3 linked regions of the Methylomonas sp. 11b genome follow. The protein of the gene in region 3 interacts with the protein of the main gene of each other region in a pairwise test. Links are inferred from orthologs where the notes say so. Each region holds a gene or a part of one and is shown on either strand. Other genes may lie near its edges.

The links.
Region 1: the proteins of METH11B_RS0123130 (region 3) and glnD interact in binary tests that used the Escherichia coli proteins (3 or more experiments, as listed by UniProt). The link is inferred for Methylomonas sp. 11b from one-to-one orthologs.
Region 2: the proteins of METH11B_RS0123130 (region 3) and glnL interact in binary tests that used the Escherichia coli proteins (3 or more experiments, as listed by UniProt). The link is inferred for Methylomonas sp. 11b from one-to-one orthologs.

The regions. Positions count from the first base shown.
Region 1 is NZ_KI911557.1:284,329-291,019, reverse strand. Bases 3,446-6,691 are described here. They hold glnD ([protein-PII] uridylyltransferase), read left to right. Parts: upstream 3,446-3,845; coding sequence 3,846-6,491; downstream 6,492-6,691. Other genes in these bases: METH11B_RS0101285 (FAD-dependent monooxygenase), read right to left, coding at 6,496-6,691; map (type I methionyl aminopeptidase), read left to right, coding at 3,446-3,849. Also shown: frr (ribosome recycling factor), read right to left, coding at 1-250; pyrH (UMP kinase), read right to left, coding at 255-974; tsf (translation elongation factor Ts), read right to left, coding at 1,059-1,937; rpsB (30S ribosomal protein S2), read right to left, coding at 2,060-2,803; more of map, read left to right, coding at 3,085-3,445.
Region 2 is NZ_KI911557.1:1,436,263-1,442,688, forward strand. The notes cover bases 2,277-5,257. They hold glnL (nitrogen regulation protein NR(II)), read left to right. Parts: upstream 2,277-3,229; coding sequence 3,230-4,285; downstream 4,286-5,257. Other genes in these bases: METH11B_RS0106640 (exodeoxyribonuclease III), read left to right, coding at 2,277-2,635; ntrC (nitrogen regulation protein NR(I)), read left to right, coding at 4,272-5,257. In the rest of the region: METH11B_RS0106630 (ParB/RepB/Spo0J family partition protein), read left to right, coding at 1-540; METH11B_RS0106635 (alpha/beta hydrolase), read left to right, coding at 745-1,728; more of METH11B_RS0106640, read left to right, coding at 1,859-2,276; more of ntrC, read left to right, coding at 5,258-5,693; METH11B_RS0106655 (hypothetical protein), read left to right, coding at 5,871-6,426.
Region 3 is NZ_KI911557.1:4,811,260-4,817,572, forward strand. The notes cover bases 965-3,832. They hold METH11B_RS0123130 (P-II family nitrogen regulator), read left to right. Parts: upstream 965-2,163; coding sequence 2,164-2,502; downstream 2,503-3,832. Other genes in these bases: METH11B_RS0123125 (ammonium transporter), read left to right, coding at 965-1,982; METH11B_RS0123135 (ammonium transporter), read left to right, coding at 2,637-3,832. Also shown: METH11B_RS0123120 (P-II family nitrogen regulator), read left to right, coding at 218-556; more of METH11B_RS0123125, read left to right, coding at 579-964; more of METH11B_RS0123135, read left to right, coding at 3,833-3,929; METH11B_RS0123140 (inositol monophosphatase family protein), read left to right, coding at 4,015-4,779; METH11B_RS0123145 (glycosyltransferase), read right to left, coding at 4,758-5,972; METH11B_RS0123150 (autotransporter domain-containing protein), read left to right, coding at 6,173-6,313. UniProt on the Escherichia coli protein: P-II indirectly controls the transcription of the glutamine synthetase gene (glnA). P-II prevents NR-II-catalyzed conversion of NR-I to NR-I-phosphate, the transcriptional activator of GlnA. When P-II is uridylylated to P-II-UMP, these events are reversed.

The sequences.
Region 1 (6,691 bases), 4.5 Mb from region 3 along the record:
ACATAATGGCTTTTTCGATAGCCTGGATCATGCTTTTTTCCCAAGGCACGACTTTCAAAGTACGCGCGTCCTCGACGGACACATTAGCAACCTGAGATAAAGGTGATTCATTGCCGTAATAAGTCACACTGATTTGATCCAGCAAACTGGGATGGGCGCGCCCGGTTCTAATTTTGGTAAATGCTTTTTGCAAGGACTCGATGCTTTTCACCATACGTGATGCGGCATCTTGTTGAATATCGCTGATCATTTTGTTAGTTCCTCTCGATTAGGGAGCCTATATCTTCACCGCGCATCAAGCGCATGATCGCTCCCGGCTCAAATACATTCATTACCCGCATAGGCAGATTATTGTCCCGGCACAAGACCAAGGCCGTGGTGTCCATGACATTCAAGCGCTGGTCGATGGCTTCGTCATAGGTCAGACGAGGATAGAATACTGCGTCCGCGACTTTATTCGGGTCCGCCGAATAAACGCCTTTAACTTTCGTCGCTTTAATCATCAACTCGGCATCTATCTCTATGGCGCGTAAACTGGCGGCGGTATCAGTAGTGAAAAACGGATTGCCCGTGCCGGCAGCGAAAATAGCCACTCTACCTTTTTCCAAATGCCTGACGGCCCGGCGACGGATATAGTCTTCGCACACCTGATTGATTTTCAGGGCAGTCATCACCCTAACAGGCTGCCCGAGATACTCCAGCGCATCCTGCATGGCCAAAGCATTAATGACCGTTGCCAGCATGCCCATTTGATCGCCGGTGACCCGATTCAGGCCTTCAGATGCTTTCTCGCCGCCGCGCAAAATATTGCCGCCACCGATGACCAAGCCGACCTGGATACCTGCATCGCACAAGTCTTTCACTTCCTGAGCCAAGCGTTGCACTATATCGGGATCGATACTGCCGCCGCGTTCGCTCGCCAGTGCTTCGCCGCTCAATTTAAGTAAAATTCTCTGACAAATCAATTGACTCATAATCAAATATCCACCGTAAACATGGGTTAAAAGCAACGAACTAATATAAATAAACCCGGCGAACCGGGTTTTATTAGGAGGCGTTTAGCCTCTAACTTGTGCCATAACTTCGGCGGCAAAATCTTCTTCTTTTTTCTCGATGCCTTCGCCCACTTCGAAACGAGCAAAACGCACTACAGCGTTGCCTTTAGATGCCAGCAATTTACCAACGGTAACGCTGTCGTCTTTGATGAAAGGCTGACCCAACAACGTGACTTCCGCCAGAAATTTATTGATACGACCGCCGATCATTTTTTCAACGATCTCGGCAGGCTTGCCACTTTCCAGTGCTTGCGCAGCAAAAATTTCTTTTTCCTTGGCAATGACATCGGCCGATACTTGATCATCCGACACATATTCAGGCTTGGCAGCAGCAACATGCATCGCCACGTCTTTACCCAAAGCTGGATCGTTTTTGGTCAATTCGACGATAACGCCGATTTTACTGCCGTGCAGGTAAGCTGCCTGACCACCATCAGTGGTGGTGAATTTAACGAAACGGCGCACAGTAATGTTTTCGCCGATTTTAGCAATCAACGCACGACGAGTATCGTCTACGCTGACGCCAGTGCTCAGTAACATGGCTTGTAACTCTTCGTCGCTATTGACATTCGCATTCAACAAGCTGTTGACGACATCATTAGCAAAACCAATAAAATCATCGCCTTTGGCAACGAAATCGGTTTCGCAGTTAACGTCTACCATAACAACGGTTTTAGCGTCGTCAGAAACTTTAACACCAATAATGCCTTCCGCCGCGATACGGCCGGATTTTTTATCGGCTTTTGCAAGACCGGCTTTACGCATGTTTTCAATGGCCAGTTCCATATCGCCATTGGCTTCAACCAGGGCTTTCTTGCACTCCATCATGCCTGAGCCGGTACGCTCACGCAATTCCTTGACCATCGCCGCACTAATACTCATCATTTTTTCCTCAAATTTTATTAACTAAAAAAACGCCTCACAAAGGAGGCGTTTAAAAGACAGTCTGTTCTGAATACCAGATTCAGCGGCGCTCAACCGCTTTGGCCGAGCGCGTTTAAAACTTACGCTTCCGTTACGACTTCTTCTACAAAATCGTCGGCTTTGGCTGAAGCATCCATACGCAAGGCTTTCGCTTCCAACACGGAGGCTGAAGCGCTTTGGCAATACAAAGTCACTGCGCGGATAGAATCGTCATTACCTGGGATGACATAATCAATTTTTTCGGGCGAGTTATTGGAGTCAACCACGCCAACCACCGGGATGCCTAATTTTTTGGCTTCCATAATGGCATTTTTTTCATAACCTACGTCCAGAACGAAAATAGCGTCGGGTGTGCCGCGCATATCTTTGATACCGCCCAGGCTGCGCTCAAGCTTTTCCAATTCGCGCTCCATGCCCAAAGCTTCTTTTTTGCTGAAACGTTGGTACAAGGTGCCATCGGCTTTCATCGCTTCCAGTTCTTTCAAACGGTTGATGGATTTTTTGATGGTTTTGAAGTTGGTCAACATGCCGCCCAACCAACGATGGTTGACGTAGGGCATGCCACAACGTTTTGCTTCTTCCGCCACGACTTTACGCGCCGCTTTTTTGGTACCAACAAACAGAATGGTACCTTTGTTGGCGGTCATTTGACCAAGATAGTTCATCGCATCGTTAAACAAAGGAAGCGTTTGTTCCAAATCGATGATATGAATTTTGTTACGGGCTCCAAACAAGTAGGAAGCCATTTTCGGGTTCCAGTAACGGGTTTGATGTCCAAAGTGAACACCCGCTTCCAGCATTTGACGCATTGACACTGCTGCCATTTAGTTCTCCTAAAATTGCCGAATAATTCGGCGTTGGGTTACGCCTCCACCCGCCCCGATCAGTGACCGAAAATCTGCAATAGACTTTCAGCACCCCACCGACCGTGTCGACAAGTGTGAGTATTGGTTACATAGTGAACTTGCCTTTATACCATGATTAGAATTTCACAACAACTTCAACTCTGATAGACTCCTGTCGGCGTTTGCCTGCGAAAGCATCTTGATTGGATAGCAAAAACGGGCCCGCACTCGCTTTTATCCCAATAATTAGCCACCTGCCGATGACTATTACCATAAAAACCGCTGAAGAAATCGACAAGATGCGCGTTGCCGGAAAACTGGCCGCAGAAGTACTTGAAATGATCGCCCCCTACGTCGTTGCCGGGATATCCACCGAAGAGCTTGACCAAATTTGCCACAATTACATCGTCGATGTGCAACACGCTATTCCCGCGCCTTTAAATTATCGCGGCTTCCCTAAATCGATTTGCACATCCATCAATCAACAAATTTGCCACGGCATTCCCAGCGAGAAAAAACTGAAGAACGGCGACATCGTCAACATCGATATCACGGTGATTAAAGACGGTTACCACGGCGACACGAGCAAAATGTTTTGCATCGGCGATGTCAGCCCACACGCCAAACGCTTGGTAGATATCACCCGCGAATGCCTGTTTTTGGGGATAGCGGAAGTCAAGCCCGGCGCCCGCCTCGGCGACATAGGCCACGCCATTCAAAAGCACGCCGAAAACAATCGCTATTCCATCGTCAGAGAGTTCTGTGGTCACGGCATAGGCAAAAAGTTTCACGAAGATCCACACGTGATGCATTTCGGCAAACGCGGTGAAGGCGAGATAATCGAACCAGGCATGATTTTTACGATAGAGCCCATGCTCAATCAAGGCAAACGCCATATGAAAATCCTCGCCGACGGCTGGACTGCAGTGACCAAAGACCGTAGTTTGTCCGCACAATGGGAACACACGATTTTGGTGACCGATACCGGCTACGAGATTTTGACGCTGAGACAGGAAGAGCTGTGAGCCAAGCGCTGTTCACCGAGAATGATTTTCTCAACTGTTTCGCGGGCGACAATCCGGTCGCCAAATTCAAAAATGCGATTAACGAGGAAAATGCGCAGTTAAAAATGCGCTTTAACCCGGACCAGGCGACGGTCGGCCTGCTGACCGAGAAAGCTCGGTTCATCGACAATCTATTGACCGCCTGTTGGCTGCATTTCCTCGACGCAGCCGCCAGCTGCCACAGCCTGATCGCGACCGGCGGGTACGGCAGAGGCGAATTGTTTCCTTACTCGGATATCGATATTTTGGTGTTGCTCGGCGCAGCCAACCCGATAGACTATCAACAGCAAGTATCCGGTTTTTGTAACTTCCTATGGGATATTGGCTTAAAACCAGGACTTAGTACGCGTAGCGTAACAGAGTGCCTGGCTGTTGCCGAGGACGACCAAACCGTATTTACCAACCTGCTGGAAATGCGCCTGATTACCGGCAACTCCGAACTATTTAGCGATTTAAAACACCAGGTAAATTCCGAAACACTCTGGCCATCGGAACAATTTTTTCCAGCCAAAATGGCTGAACAACAAAAGCGTTACAGCAAGTTCCACGACACCGCTTACAACCTGGAACCGAACATCAAGGAAGGTCCGGGCGGACTCCGCGACTTGCAGGTAATCAGCTGGGTATTCAAACGCCATTACAACGCATCGTCTCTCCGAGAGTTAATCAAGTACGGTTTTTTACCGAAATCGGAATACGACAACCTCATTACCGCTCGCGACATCCTCTGGCGCCTGCGCTTTGCACTACACAATCTGACCAACCGCTGCGAAGACCGCTTGGTGTTCGACTACCAACGCGAGTTAGCCAGCCAGTTCGGCTACATCGATAAGAACGAGCAACCGGATGTCGAGCAATTCATGCAGTTTTACTTCAAAACTGTCGTGGATATCGAGCGTCTGAACGAAATGCTGTTACAACTGCTGAACGAGAGACTGATCAGCAATAAGGAAAGCCTGGCCCCAATCCCTATCACCGCCAATTTTTCCTCGATTGATGGCTATCTGGAAGTCAGCCACAAAGACGTATTTCAAAAACAACCGCTGGCTTTGCTGGAAATTTTTTTAATCTTGCAACAATCGCCCTCTTTGAAGGGAATTCGTGCCAGCACCATCCGTTTGATTCGCAAAAATCTGCACCTGATCAATGCCGACTTCCGCGCCAATAAACAGGCCAACCGCCTGTTCATGGATATTCTCAGACAGCCTCGAGGCATTACCAGCCAACTCAAGCGAATGAACCGCTACGGCGTACTCGCCGCCTATTTGCCGGATTTCGCCAATATCGTGGCGCGCATGCAGTACGACCTATTCCACATCTATACCGTAGACGAGCACACTCTGTTTGTTATTCGTAATTTGCGGCGCTTCTCGCTGGCCAAACACAATAAGGAGTTGCCGTTTTGCAATAATATTTTTTTACTGATTTCAAAGCCTGACATTTTGTACATTGCCGCCATGTTTCACGACATAGCTAAAGGCAGGGGCGGGGATCATTCCACGCTAGGCGAAACCATCGCCAACAATTTTTGCCAGCAGCACGAATTATCAAGCCACGACACCAAGTTGATCACTTGGCTGGTTCGTCAGCATTTGCTGATGTCGATGACTGCACAACGCAAGGACATCAGCGACCCGGACGTCATCCACACCTTCGCCCAGGAAGTCGGCAGTATAGAGCGGCTAAATTATTTATATCTGCTAACAGTGGCAGACATTCGCGCCACAAATCCTAGCCTGTGGAATGCCTGGAAAGATGTATTGCTGAAAGATTTGTATATTTCCACCCACCAAGCCTTGCATCGCGGACTACAAAATCCGATGGTCCGATCTGAACGGGTACAGGAAAACAAAAAAGAAGCGCGCGACGAGCTTTTGAAACTGGGCATATCCAAAACCAATATTACACAGTCTTGGCAGCATCTCAGTGACGACTATTTTCTGCGCTATTCTGCGGACGAAATAGCCTGGCACACAATTGCGATCGCGGCCTGCCAGGAAAGCGAACTGCCGCTGGTGCTATTGCGGCCGCAAACCCAGCGCGGCAGCGCGGAGATTTTCGTTTACACCCGTAACGAAGCGCAAATTTTTTCAATTTCGACCGCCACCCTGGACCACCTGGGCTTAACGATTCTGGATGCCAGAATCATTACCACTGCCGATCAGTACGTCTTGAACAGTTTTCAGGTGCTGGAACAATCCGGCGAAGCCATTAACGACTTGTATCGCGAGGTGCACATCTGCACCTCGCTACGCCAAGGTTTGATTGCCAAAAAGGTTAAAGCCTCAAAGAATATCCACAAGCAATCCCGTCAGGCCCGGCACTTTCCGATTGAAACCAGTATCACCTTTCTGGAAGATCCATCGCACAAACACACCGTGATCGAATTAGTTACCACGGATCGCGCCGGTTTGCTGTCTACCATAGGCAAGGCGTTTACGGAGTTGGACATCCAATTGCACGATGCAAAAATCACCACGATAGGCAGTCGCGCGGAAGACATGTTCTACATCAGCGACCAGCAGTCAATGCCTATCACAGACGAGGACAAAAAAGCCCAAATACGCACCACCATGTTGCGATATTTGAGCCTGAAAAGCTAAAGCCTTATCTAGCTAACAAACGTTCGCCGCGAGCTAATTTCGGCAGACGACCTTCCAACCCCATCGCAGCCTTCATCGCTTTGTTGCGGGCGGGAGTGATGCGTTGGGCCAAACCCAGACCAAGATTTCTTAGCAGTTTAATCGGCAAAATGTCGTTACTAAATGACCGATAAAACACATCCATTAAGGTCATCATTTTC
Region 2 (6,426 bases), 3.4 Mb from region 3 along the record:
GTCAGAATCGTCACCGGCGACCCGGATGAAATCAAGGCGCTGAATCTAAAACTGAATTCCGACCGCGTCGACACCCGCATCACCGATTATTTCCAGACCGTGATTTACTTGAACAATGCCAACTGGTCCAGAGAGCGCATCGCCGAATTCTTCGACAAAAGCATCAGCTGGATCGACGACATCATTCGCTACGCCCCGCTGACCACGGAAGCAATGCGCGAAAAACTGGCCGGCGGCGAGTTGTCCTGGGCCAGGGCACGCGACATCTTGCGTAAAGCCTTAAACGCACCGCCCGGCAACGAAAAAGACATTATCGAAAGCGAACTGTCCCGACCCGCGCAGCCCGTTGCCAAACCCCTACCCTTCCATACAACGATCAAACGTTTATCCAGCTCGGTTAAAGCCGATCCCAAACGCACGTTTAAAGTCAGCACCCAGGATATTTACGCCTTGGTGCTGACCTTGCGCGGCAAAAACGTCGATCAGGAGGCCATCGAACGGGTGCGTAAAGCCTTTCCTATTTTGTGGGACGATGAATAGTTCGATAACCGGAAACTAGCCATTCCTGAATTGTCATAAAACCATTCGCCCGCGTCAGCTAAGATAAGTTTGACTGGAACAATCCTCCGCTTAGCGAATCATAAGCGGGGGAAACTTTGGGAAATTCAATGCTGAAATAATGTGTTAGCAATGAAAAATCTTATTTTGAAAATAGTGAACGCTCGCAAACCGTATCGGAAACGCATGCCGCCGTTGGCTGGCGTATTGCTGCTCTCGCTGAGCGGCTGTATGCCGATGAGCTATCCACCCGGCGCTAAGACCAATACCGCGCAGCTGGGCGAGAATACTTTTCTAACCGAAGACGGCGCCAGTCTACCGCTACGCCGCTGGCTGCCCGACACCGAACCCAATGCAGTGATCATCGCGCTGCACGGCTTTAACGATTACAGCCACTTCTTCGATGCGCCGGGCAACTATTTCAGCAAACTCGGCATCGCCTGTTTCGCTTACGACCAACGCGGTTTTGGCGCAGCACCACAGCGCGGCTTGTGGGCGGGCAGCGAGGCTTACGCACAGGATTTAAAACAATTAACCCGCCTGCTGAAACAGCGCTACCCGAACAAACCACTTTACCTACTGGGCGAAAGCATGGGCGGCGCGATTGTGATTACCGCCGTACAGCAGGACGATATGCCGGATGTGGCCGGCATCATCCTCGCCGCGCCGGCGCTATGGGCCAGGTCGACCATGCCTTGGTATCAAACCAGTTTGTTATGGACGCTGGCGCATAGTCTACCCTGGCTAACCTTGACCGGTAGCGGGCTGGAGATCATGCCGTCGGATAATATCGACATGCTGCGGGCGATGGGCCGCGATCCGATGGTGATCAAGGCCACCCGCGTGGAAACGGTATACGGCTTAACCAACCTGATGGACGCCGCGTTCGACAGCGCCGGCTCGCTTCGGGCGCATACGCTAATGCTGTACGGCGAGAAAGACGAAGTCATCCCCAAGGAACCCACCTACGCTTTCTTGCAACAAATGCTGAACACCACCGATACAGCGGAAAAAACCGTGGCTATTTACCAGAACGGTTACCACATGCTGCTCCGCGATCTGCAAGCCCCTACCGCCTGGCAAGACATCGTCGCCTGGATTAAATCCGGCCCGAACCAGCTGCCTTCCGGTGCGGATAGCCGCGCCCGGCAATTGTTGAGTAAGGGCTAAAGCCTTTTTACCGGCAGACGCGCGCGGAGTGTGTCGGCCAAAAGTCAGTAAGCGCTTTTGGGGCGATGGCATCGAAACTGTTAAACTGCGACGCAGTTTATTAACCTAACCCTTAGATCCCCCACTATCCATGCTCCGCATCATCTCCGTCAATCTAAACGGCATTCGTTCGGCAACCAGAAAAGGTTTTTACGACTGGTTAGACACCCAAAATCCAGACTTCGTCTGCCTACAGGAACTCAAAGCCCAGGCCAGCGATATGACAGCCGAGATGCTGGCTCCGAAAGGTCTACACGGTTATTTTCATTATGCTGAAAAGAAAGGCTACAGCGGCGTAGGCATCTACAGCAAACAGCCGGCAGATGCAGTAATAGCAGGCTTAGGGCATGCCGACATCGATAGCGAGGGCCGCTATCTGGAAGTGCAAGTCGGTAATCTATCGGTCATTTCCCTATACCTACCGTCCGGCTCCAGCAGCGAGGAGCGGCAAACTGTCAAATACAGCGTGATGGAGCGCTTCAACCCGCATCTTGCCGAACTGAAAGCCAGCGGTCGGGAAGTAGTAATTTGCGGTGACTGGAATATCGCCCACAAAGAAGCCGATTTGAAAAACTGGCGCGGCAATCAGAAAAACTCCGGTTTTTTACCGGCGGAAAGGGCCTGGATGACCCAAGTTTACGATGAGTTGGGCTGGGTGGACGTCTATCGCCGTCTGCATCCAGACGCTACCGACACCTGCTACACCTGGTGGAGCAATCGCGGCCAGGCTTGGGCCAAGAATGTCGGTTGGCGCATCGATTATCAAGTCGCCACGCCGGGCATTGCCAGCCGAGCGCAGTCAACCAGCATTTTTAAAGAGCAACGCTTCAGCGACCATGCGCCGTTGATCGTCGATTACGCTGACTAGTCGCCAATCGACAAGTGCACCGAATTAGCGACACAGCTGTTCGATTGACGCACCAGCCTGGTTACTCGTGCTGACAGGCGCACCAATTCAGATCAAAGTTTGTCATCGACAGGGAAATACCCTATAAAAAATCTTATCACCCAAGCGCCCCAACCGGTTTATTAACCAGCTCCCTCAACCCATGGTGCGGTCATTTCCGCAGACACAGGGGCCAGCATACTTGATGCAAACGGCTAGACTTGACCGCTATCACCCCGTAACTTCGCTTGACTCAATTTAAACTCACTAGCACCAATATGGTGCATACATATAGCGCACAGCCGAGCATCCGAGTTTGCTGATAGGCTTCTCAAACATTTTTGCCGCCGTGATGGATATTGATCCTATACCAGCGCATAAGGCTTAAAGCCGGGATAGTGATAAAAACCCCAGCCCTAGCCCACCTTTGCACTAACATGAGCCATCAATTCGGGCGAACGCACTAATATTGTGCATTCGAGCTGTTTTTTACCCGGTAAATGGGCCGATAAGGCAACTTTAGGCTTGGCGTACAAATTGCTTATTCACTATAACCCTTAAAACTTAAATTAACCCGTGCACAAAAAGATACTGGATCACTTAAACGAAGCAATCCTGCTGTTTGACAAGGACTTGCGCCTGACCTATATCAATCCCGCCGGCGAGATGCTGCTTGCCGACAGCGCTAAACATTTGCTTGGCCAAACGGCGCACAAACTATTCAAAACCGCGCATAACACCCTATTTAACGATTTGCTGCCGCGTTTGTATTTGCTGGAGCCGCTGGTCGATAGAGAATTAATCCTAGAGCGGCTAAGTCAATCGATTACGGTTAACCTAAGCGCCACACCGTTGCTCGAGGATGGAAAATTAAGCGAAATCCTGATCGAACTGCAACAAGTAGACCGGCATTTACGCATTACCAAGGAAGAACAATTGCTGGCCCAACAAAACACCAGCCGCATGCTGGTGCGCGGCTTGGCGCATGAAATCAAGAATCCGCTGGGCGGTTTGCGCGGCGCGGCGCAATTGCTGGACCTGGAACTGCAAGATCCTGAATTAAAGGAATATACGCAAATCATTATCGCCGAGTCCGACCGCTTGCAGGATCTAATGGACAAAATGCTCGGCCCCAACAAACCCGCGCATAAAAGCCAGCTGAATATTCACGAAGTACTGGAACGCGTCCGACATCTGGTCACGGTAGAAGCCGCCCACGGCATTATGCTGCATACCAATTACGACCCGAGCATCCCGGAGATTTTCGCCGACAAAAACCAGCTGATCCAGGCCATTCTGAATATCGTCCGCAATGCTGTGCAAGCCGTGCAGAACCACGGTGTGATTACCATGAAAACCCGGGTGCAACGGCATATGACCATAGGGCGCAAACGCTACAAGCTGACCGTCAAAATCGACATTATCGATAACGGCCCGGGTATCAAACCCGAGCTGATGGGACAGATTTTTTATCCAATGATTACCGGCCGTGCCGAGGGCACCGGACTTGGCCTATCTATTGCGCAATCTTTGATCAACCAGCATAACGGCTTGATTGAATGCGAAAGCGAGCCGGGCAACACCGTATTTTCCATCTACCTACCTTTGGAGACGAATCATGCAAATACCTGACAAGGTCTGGATTGTCGATGATGACAAATCCATCCGCTGGGTACTTGAAAAAGCCTTGCAAAAAGCCGGCGTGCATACGCAAAGCTTCGCCAGCGCCAACGAATTGTTGAAATCACTACCTGGCGGGCTACCGCAAGTATTGATCACCGATATTCGCATGCCGGGCATGGACGGCTTCGAGTTGTTGCGGAACATTCAAAACAGTTATCCGGATTTACCGGTGATCGTGATGACCGCTCATTCCGACCTGGAAAGCGCGGTGTCGGCGTTTCACGGCGGGGCGTTCGAATACCTGCCTAAACCCTTCGATGTCACCGAAGTCGTCGAAACCGTACAACGCGCCTGCGCTCACAGCAAACAACGGCAAAGCGACATTGTGCAAGCCCCGCCGACCGTGGAGGAAACTCCGGAAATCATCGGCGAAGCGCCGGCCATGCAAGAAGTGTTTCGGGCGATAGGCCGTCTGGCGCGCTCGCACATCACCGTACTGATTAACGGCGAATCCGGCACAGGTAAGGAACTGGTCGCCAAGGCCCTGCATCGCCACAGTCCGCGCGCCGAGCAACCGTTCATAGCCCTGAATATGGCGGCCATTCCTAAAGACTTGATGGAATCCGAACTATTCGGCCATGAAAAAGGTGCGTTTACCGGTGCCCAAGCCCGGCGTATCGGTCGATTCGAACAAGCCAACAACGGCACATTGTTTCTGGATGAAATCGGCGACATGCCCGCCGAATTGCAAACCCGCTTGCTGCGGGTACTGGCGGACAATGAGTTTTATCCCGTAGGTGCTCACACCTCGGTAAGAGTGAACGTGCGCATCATCGCCGCCACCCACCAGGACCTGGAAGCGCTGGTGGCCCAGGGCCGGTTTCGGGAAGACTTGTTTCACCGACTGAACGTGATTCGGATTCATATTCCGCCATTGCGCGAACGCAGGCAGGATATAGGCTTGTTGATGCGGCATTATCTGTATCAAAGCGCGAAGGAACTGAATACCGAGATCAAACTGTTAAAGCCGGAAACCGAGGCATTTTTAAGCGGTTTGAAGTGGCCTGGTAATGTGCGGCAACTGGAAAATATCTGCCGCTGGCTGACGGTGATGGCCTCCGGCCGGGAAATTCATCTGGAAGATTTACCGCCGGAACTGACCCACAATAGCGGCGATTCCGCATCCGGCGAAACAACACCGGGAGATTGGGAAAGCCAGTTTAAAAACTGGGTCAAGCAACAATTAACGACCGGCAAAGTGGACATCGCCAAACAGGCTATTCCCACCTTAGAAACTCTGTTGATTGAAGCGGCTTTGAATCATACGCATGGTCGCAAACACGAAGCAGCACTGTTGCTGGGCTATGGTCGTAATACCTTGACCCGCAAAATCAAGGAGCTAGATATTAAAGAATAAGCGCCCCCGCTGCCGGGAAACCGCCATTTCCTGCACAGCGGGGCGTCCTCGATAGCCGTTTGCTGAGGCATTTTGGCCGGCAAAAACCGGCAGGTTTTTTTATCCGTTTAAATGCCTTCGGTGTATACTCCCGCCGTCTGATTAACCTCAATAACAAGCAGAGAAGGTTTATATCTAATGGCGGATAAAACGGTAAGTAAACACCTGACCAATCTTGAAAGACAGTTCGCGGCGAACGATCCGGTTTTGCAAAAAACCGCCAAGATATTTCAGGATCTCGATGAAATCGAGTTTGAACTGGGTTTGATCGATAACGACGAGACTACCGCGCGCAAAACCAGTTGGTGGCCAATTGTCAGCACCTTGGGCGGTTACTCACCAGCCAAATCAGACTTTGTCAATCGCTACCTGGGCGTACAACTGCACACCGCCCGCCATAAATTCACCGTACTGCAATATACACCGCAAACCAATACCGCTACCCTACCCGGTACCGCATTGGACGCCGACCACCGCTTGCCGTTTTATCAAATCAGCCGTCAAATCGATTTGGCCGCCAACGGCGAAGGCAGCAAACTTAACGGTTATCTGGAACTGGTCACCGTCAATAGCGGCAAATTGAAAAATAAGCTGTTGATCGACACTCCGGTATTAAATCCGGCGGCGGAAAATCCGGTGTCCGGCCTACTGCGGAAATACGTAATAGGCATCTCCGATCTGGTACTGGTATTTA
Region 3 (6,313 bases):
AAAGCAAACCACTGAAACTGGCAGATCAAGGCCTGTAGGGTGGTATTGAGTTGCAATGGTGCAATCCAAAAAGCGTTGCACTTCTTTGGTGCGATTCTGTTGTCCTTTTAATTGATGTGTTTAATAAATCTTTAAAAATCATGGGAATAAATAGTGGCATGCATCATGCTTTGCTTGTTTCGGGAATTTATTAACTCAAGCAAAGAGGTGTTGAACTATGAAACTGATAACAGCGGTGGTTAAGCCGTTTAAGCTAGACGACGTGCGTGAGGCGTTGTCGGATATCGGTGTATCTGGCGTGACGGTTACTGAAGTAAAAGGCTTTGGTCGGCAAAAGGGCCATACGGAACTGTATCGTGGTGCCGAATATGTGGTGGATTTTTTACCCAAAGCAAAAATCGAGGTAGCGGTTGCGGATGCTTTGCTTGAGCAAGCCGTCGAAGCGATTGTGAAAGTAGCCAATACCGGGAAGATCGGCGATGGCAAAATTTTTGTAACCGATCTGGAGCAGGTGGTTCGGATCAGAACCGGCGAATCCGGCGAAGAAGCTCTTTAATATCAAGATGGGGAAACCAACAATGAAATATTTAACAGGCATGGCGCTGTTCGCGCTGTTTGGACTCTCGGGCATGGCGTTTGCGGAAGAAGTGGCGGCACCGGCCGTACAAGCCACCGTTAACAAAGGCGATACCGCCTGGATGATAGTTGCCACCGTACTGGTTGCGTTAATGGTAATACCTGGCTTGGCCTTGTTCTACGGCGGTATGGTGCGAGCCAAAAACATGCTGTCTATCTTGATGCAGGTCTTTGTTATCTTTTCGTTGACGGCGATTATGTGGGCGACGTTCGGCTACAGCGTCGCGTTTACCGAGGGTAACGCCTTCTTCGGCGGTTTCAGCAAGGCATTTTTGAAGGGTATTACCCCGGATTCGATGGCGGCCACTTTCAGCAAGGGGGCTTATGTACCGGAGTTCATTTATGTAGCGTTCCAGCTGACATTCTCGGCTATCACGCCGGCCTTGATCATCGGCGCATTTGCCGAGCGGGTTAAATTTTCAGCGGTGCTGTTGTTTACCGTGATCTGGTTTAGCTTCTGCTACTTACCGATGGCGCATATGGTTTGGTACTGGGCAGGCCCTGATGCGTATACCGATGCTGCCGCAGCGGAAACAGCCGGTGCGACGGCGGGCTTTTTATTCCAAAAAGGCGCGTTGGATTTTGCCGGCGGCACCGTGGTACATATCAATGCCGGTATCGCTGGTTTGGTCGGTTGCTTAATGATAGGTAAGCGCATTGGTTATGGTAAAGAGTTTATCGCGCCGCACAGCGTGACGATGAACATGATAGGCGCGTCCTTGTTGTGGATAGGTTGGTTCGGTTTTAATGCAGGCTCCAACCTGGAAGCCAACGGTCTGGCGGCATTGGTTTTCCTCAACACATTGTTGGCGGCAGCGGCGGCAACCTTGGCCTGGATGGGCGCAGAATGGGCTGTGCGTGGTAAACCCAGCATGTTGGGCGCCACGTCAGGCGCGGTTGCCGGTTTAGTCGCGATAACTCCTGCTTGCGGCTGGTCAGGCCCGATGGGCGCTATCGGTTTAGGCTTGGTGGTCGGCGCAGTATGCTTCTGGTCAGTAACCTTTTTGAAACACGCGATGAACTATGACGATTCGCTGGATGCGTTTGGTGTGCACGGGGTAGGCGGTATCATCGGCGCCTTGGGTACTGCTGTGGTTGCCAGCCCTGCCTTGGGCGGTACCGGAGTATGGGATTACGTCACCAACGCGACCTTGCCTGACTACAGCGTGCTTACCCAGCTTGCCAGCCAAGCTTGGGGTGTAGGTATCGCCATCGTTTGGTCGGGTGTGGTGTCCTTCATTGCCTTCAAAATTGCCGATGTGGCTCTGGGTCTGCGGGTTAGCGAAGCGACTGAGCGTGAAGGTCTGGATGTCACCGAACACGGCGAAACCGCTTATCATGTTTAGGGTTGAAAGCTGCGGTTAACGCGAAAAGAAACGGGTGGTCGGCGATGGCTGCCCGTTTTTGTTATCATGAGGCACTACTTTGGTGCTTGTGCTCGGGTAAATTGTAGGTTCTACCGGAATTATTTATTATGGTGGCAACAGTGACGAAACAGCTTTTTAATCATTCGAATTTGGGGATAGCATGAAATTAATTACAGCGATTATCAAACCATTCAAGCTGGACGACGTCAGGGAAGCCTTGTCCGAGATCGGGGTGGCTGGTGTAACGGCAACCGAAGTTAAAGGTTTTGGCAGGCAAAAGGGCCACACCGAGTTGTATCGCGGCGCCGAGTACGTGGTGGATTTTCTGCCTAAGGTCAAGCTGGAAATCGCAGTGGCCGAACACGTTGTCGACCAAGCCGTGGAAACTATCGTCAAGGCCGCCAACACCGGCAAAATTGGCGACGGTAAAATTTTTGTGACCAACCTGGAACAGATCATTCGTATTAGAACCGGCGAGACCGGAGAAGATGCTATTTAAGTCTTCAAGACAAATATAAAAAACAGCGAAACATCAAAAATCGCCCTGGTCTGCGCGTTATCCGCAGACCAGGGCGATTTTGTTGTTTATAGACTGCTTAAAAATAACAACACACCATCATCTAGTGAAAGACAATGACAACAATAAAAAGAACGCTGATGCTGATGGCATACAGCTTGATGTTGCCCGAGCAGGCTTGGGCTGAAGGCATTAACCAAGCCAATACCGCTTGGGTTTTAACCTCCACCGCACTGGTTTTATTCATGACCATTCCGGGCCTATCGCTGTTTTACGGCGGTTTGGTCAGAAGCAAGAATGTGCTGTCGGTGCTTATGCAATGTTTTGCGATTACCTGTCTGGTATCGATATTGTGGCTGGCCGGCGTTTACAGCTTTGTGTTTACCGATGGCGGCAACTGGCAGCAGTTTTTGGGTGGCGGCAGCAAGATTTTTTTGCCGGAAATGAACACGCAAAACTTGATCGGCGATATTCCGGAAACCGTGTTTTTCATGTTTCAAATGACTTTCGCGATTATTACTCCGGCGTTGATCGTTGGCGCTTTTGCCGAGCGGATGAAGTTTTCGGCGATGCTTTGGTTTAGCGGGCTGTGGTTAATCGTGGTGTACATGCCGATTTGTCACTGGATTTGGGGCAACGGCTGGCTGGCGGCCTTGGGTGCCAAGGATTTTGCCGGTGGGATTGTGATTCACGTCAATGCCGGAGTGGCTTCTCTGGTGGCGGCCTTAGTCTTGGGGCGTCGTAAAGGCTTTCCCACCGTGGCGATGCCTCCGCACAATATGACCATGGTGGTCACGGGCGCCGGTATGCTCTGGTTCGGCTGGTTCGGCTTCAACGGTGGTAGCGCGTTAAAAGCCGACGGCAGTGCCGGGATGGCGATTGCCGTCACGCATATCGCCGCCGCCGCTGGCGCGTTGACCTGGATGACGATTGAATGGTTGCGTTTCAGCAAGCCGAGTGTGCTGGGTATCGTCACCGGTATGGTAGCCGGCTTGGGTACCATCACCCCGGCCTCTGGATTTGTCGGGCCGATTGGCGGGCTGATTATTGGTATAGTGGCAGGCATAGTGTGTTTTTATGCCACGCAATTCGTCAAACGCCGGTTAAAAATCGACGATTCCTTGGATGTATTTCCGGTACATGGGGTTGGCGGTTGCGTCGGCTCGATTTTAACCGGCGTATTCGCTGCTGAAAGTTTCGGCGGCTTGGGATTAAACGGTGTGACAATCGCCGAGCAAGTCGGCGTACAAGCGCTAGCGGTTTTGGTGACGGCGGCCTGGAGTGCTTTATTCAGCTATGTTTTGTTGAAATTCATCGACGTGTTCATCGGTTTGCGCGTCAGCGAAGATGAGGAGCAGCAAGGTTTGGACATCGTGCTGCACGAAGAAACCGGCTACCACAATCTGTAACCATTAGCGGTTAAAATCCAGGCTTTTCATAGCGGGCAGGGCGGGTAGCCGTATTGCCCGCATCCCTAACAAAATCAGGAAAATCATGCCCATCACTCTGGAAGTTTTAGAAACCATCGTACGCGCGGCCGGCGAAGTGGCGATGCGCTATTTCAACGATTTAGATTCTCTGGCGATTAACAAAAAAAGCGCTCGCGATTTGGTGACCGATGCCGATGTCGCGGTGGAAAATTACCTGAAACAAGCGCTCGGCGCGCAGTGTCCCGAGTACGGTTTTTGGGGCGAGGAAAGCGGCCAAACCGCTAATCAAACCAGTCGTTGGATCGTCGATCCGATTGACGGCACCCATTCTTTCTCGAAAGGCCAATATTTTTGGGGTATCAGCGTTGCGTTGGAAATCGACGGTGAATTGATGATGGGGGCTGTTTACGGCCCGGCGTTGGACGATTATTACTGCGCGGAAAAAGGCAAGGGCGCCTGGAAAAACGGCAAGCCTATCAGGGTTTCTGATGAAACCAATCTGGCCAGCAGCATGGTGTCCACCGGGTTTGCCTGCCTGCGCCAGTATTTGGAAGACAACAACCTGCCGCGATTCGCTCGTATCGCTCAGGCCACAACCGGTCAACGCCGTTTGGGTTCGGCTGCGCTGGATTTATGTACGGTTGCGGATGGCCAGGTCGATGCTTTTTGGGAACAGGAACTGAATCTTTATGACATTGCCGCGGGTGTGTTGATAGCCAAAGAAGCCGGCGCAACGATCACCGACTTTAAAGGCAATCCCGGTGTATTTCCAAAGCAGGTCTTTGCCACAAACGGCAAGATTCTCGATCAGTTATTGCCTTTGATGTAAGCGTTTTTCATCAACATCTCACAACGTTTGGCAATATCGATAGCTTGTTGTGAGGAAGAAAAGCTGGCGTATTTTTCCGCAAACTGTCGGGCGGCCTGTGTGTGTTTCGAATTACGCAATAGCTCAGTCAACGTTGCCTTGTAGTTGGGGTTTTTGCTTTCTGCGGTGATGTAATTGCCCGCGCCGAGAGCAGCGAGGTTTTGAGCGCTGATCAGTTGTTCGAGCTGAAATGGCAATGCCAGCAAGGGTTTGCCAGACAGTAAAAATGCCGACAATGTCGCCACACCGCCATGGCAAATAGCCAAATCGCATTGTTTGGCAGCCGCCGAGATTATTACCGGCTGCGGAGTGATGTGTAGATTGGCGCTGCTGTTTTTCTCTATAAATGCGGGCGTTGTGCCGGGGATATGCACCAATATTGACCAAGGCGACGCGCGTAATTGTTTTAGCAATATCTCCAGGCCGGGATATTCGGGGCGCAAATAGGCGAATATTTTTTCGGTTCCGACGCTCGGCCAGATCGGCTCAATACCGGTGGTTTGCAAAAGGGTTGGTCCCCAATAGTTTGCGCTGCGGTATTGCCGATAATGGTCCAGCTCTGGAAACGTGCAGATAAAGTCTTCAGCAAACTCGAATAAGTCCGCCAAAATCCTTAATGGTGGCGTATTCAGACGCGCTAAAACCGAGTTTGTCGTGCTTAACACCTGGCTTTCGATAGTGCTTAAGACCTTATCGCCAACTCGCAACCAGGGACGGATATTGGGCATGGGACTTAAGCGCGGCGGCGAGAAAAAGCCGGTGCCGAACCCAGCTCTTGGGATGTTTAATTCGCGCGCCGCGAGCAATGCAGTCGGCGCATGGTCGAATATGATCAGGTTGGGGGCTAGATGCCGATATAAGGATTGCCAAGCTTTTGCTCGGGTAAACAGGCCGGTTTCATCGGTAAATCCGACATTCTGTAAAACTCCCGGGTAACTGGAGGCGGGTGGTTGCACTCGACCGTCGGGCCAGCGTATCGGGGCCTGTAGATAACAAAAGTGATCTTCAGCTAACAAAGTTTCGGCGTATTCCAAATCTTTCAGCACGAATATTACTTCGTGTCCGAGTGATTTAAGTTGTCGGGCTACCGGAAGGAATGCGGCGGTATGACCGTAGCCGGCACCCAATTCCCAGCAATAAAGTACTCTACTCATGGTTACGGATTTTGAGGTGATTGAGTGGGTAATATATAAAGTATTTGCTACCTGAATTATTTTTACCGGCCTAAATCATCCTCCGGCATTTGCTAATCAAGCGAAATTACGCTATATCGTCATTAACCATTGCGCGCAAACCTAATTACCGAAATTGGATTTCATTTTAATTTACGCAGTATTAACTCACTGAATTTCTCATGAGCTTACCAATACAAAATCCCGAAAAATTACCTAGTTTAAGCGAAATGCCGCCTGTGCGTTTATGCCGCCGACTGCGCGGCACTATTCGTCCACATGTTCATAGCTCTAAACAGGTGTTATTGGCGGCTGCCGCTGCT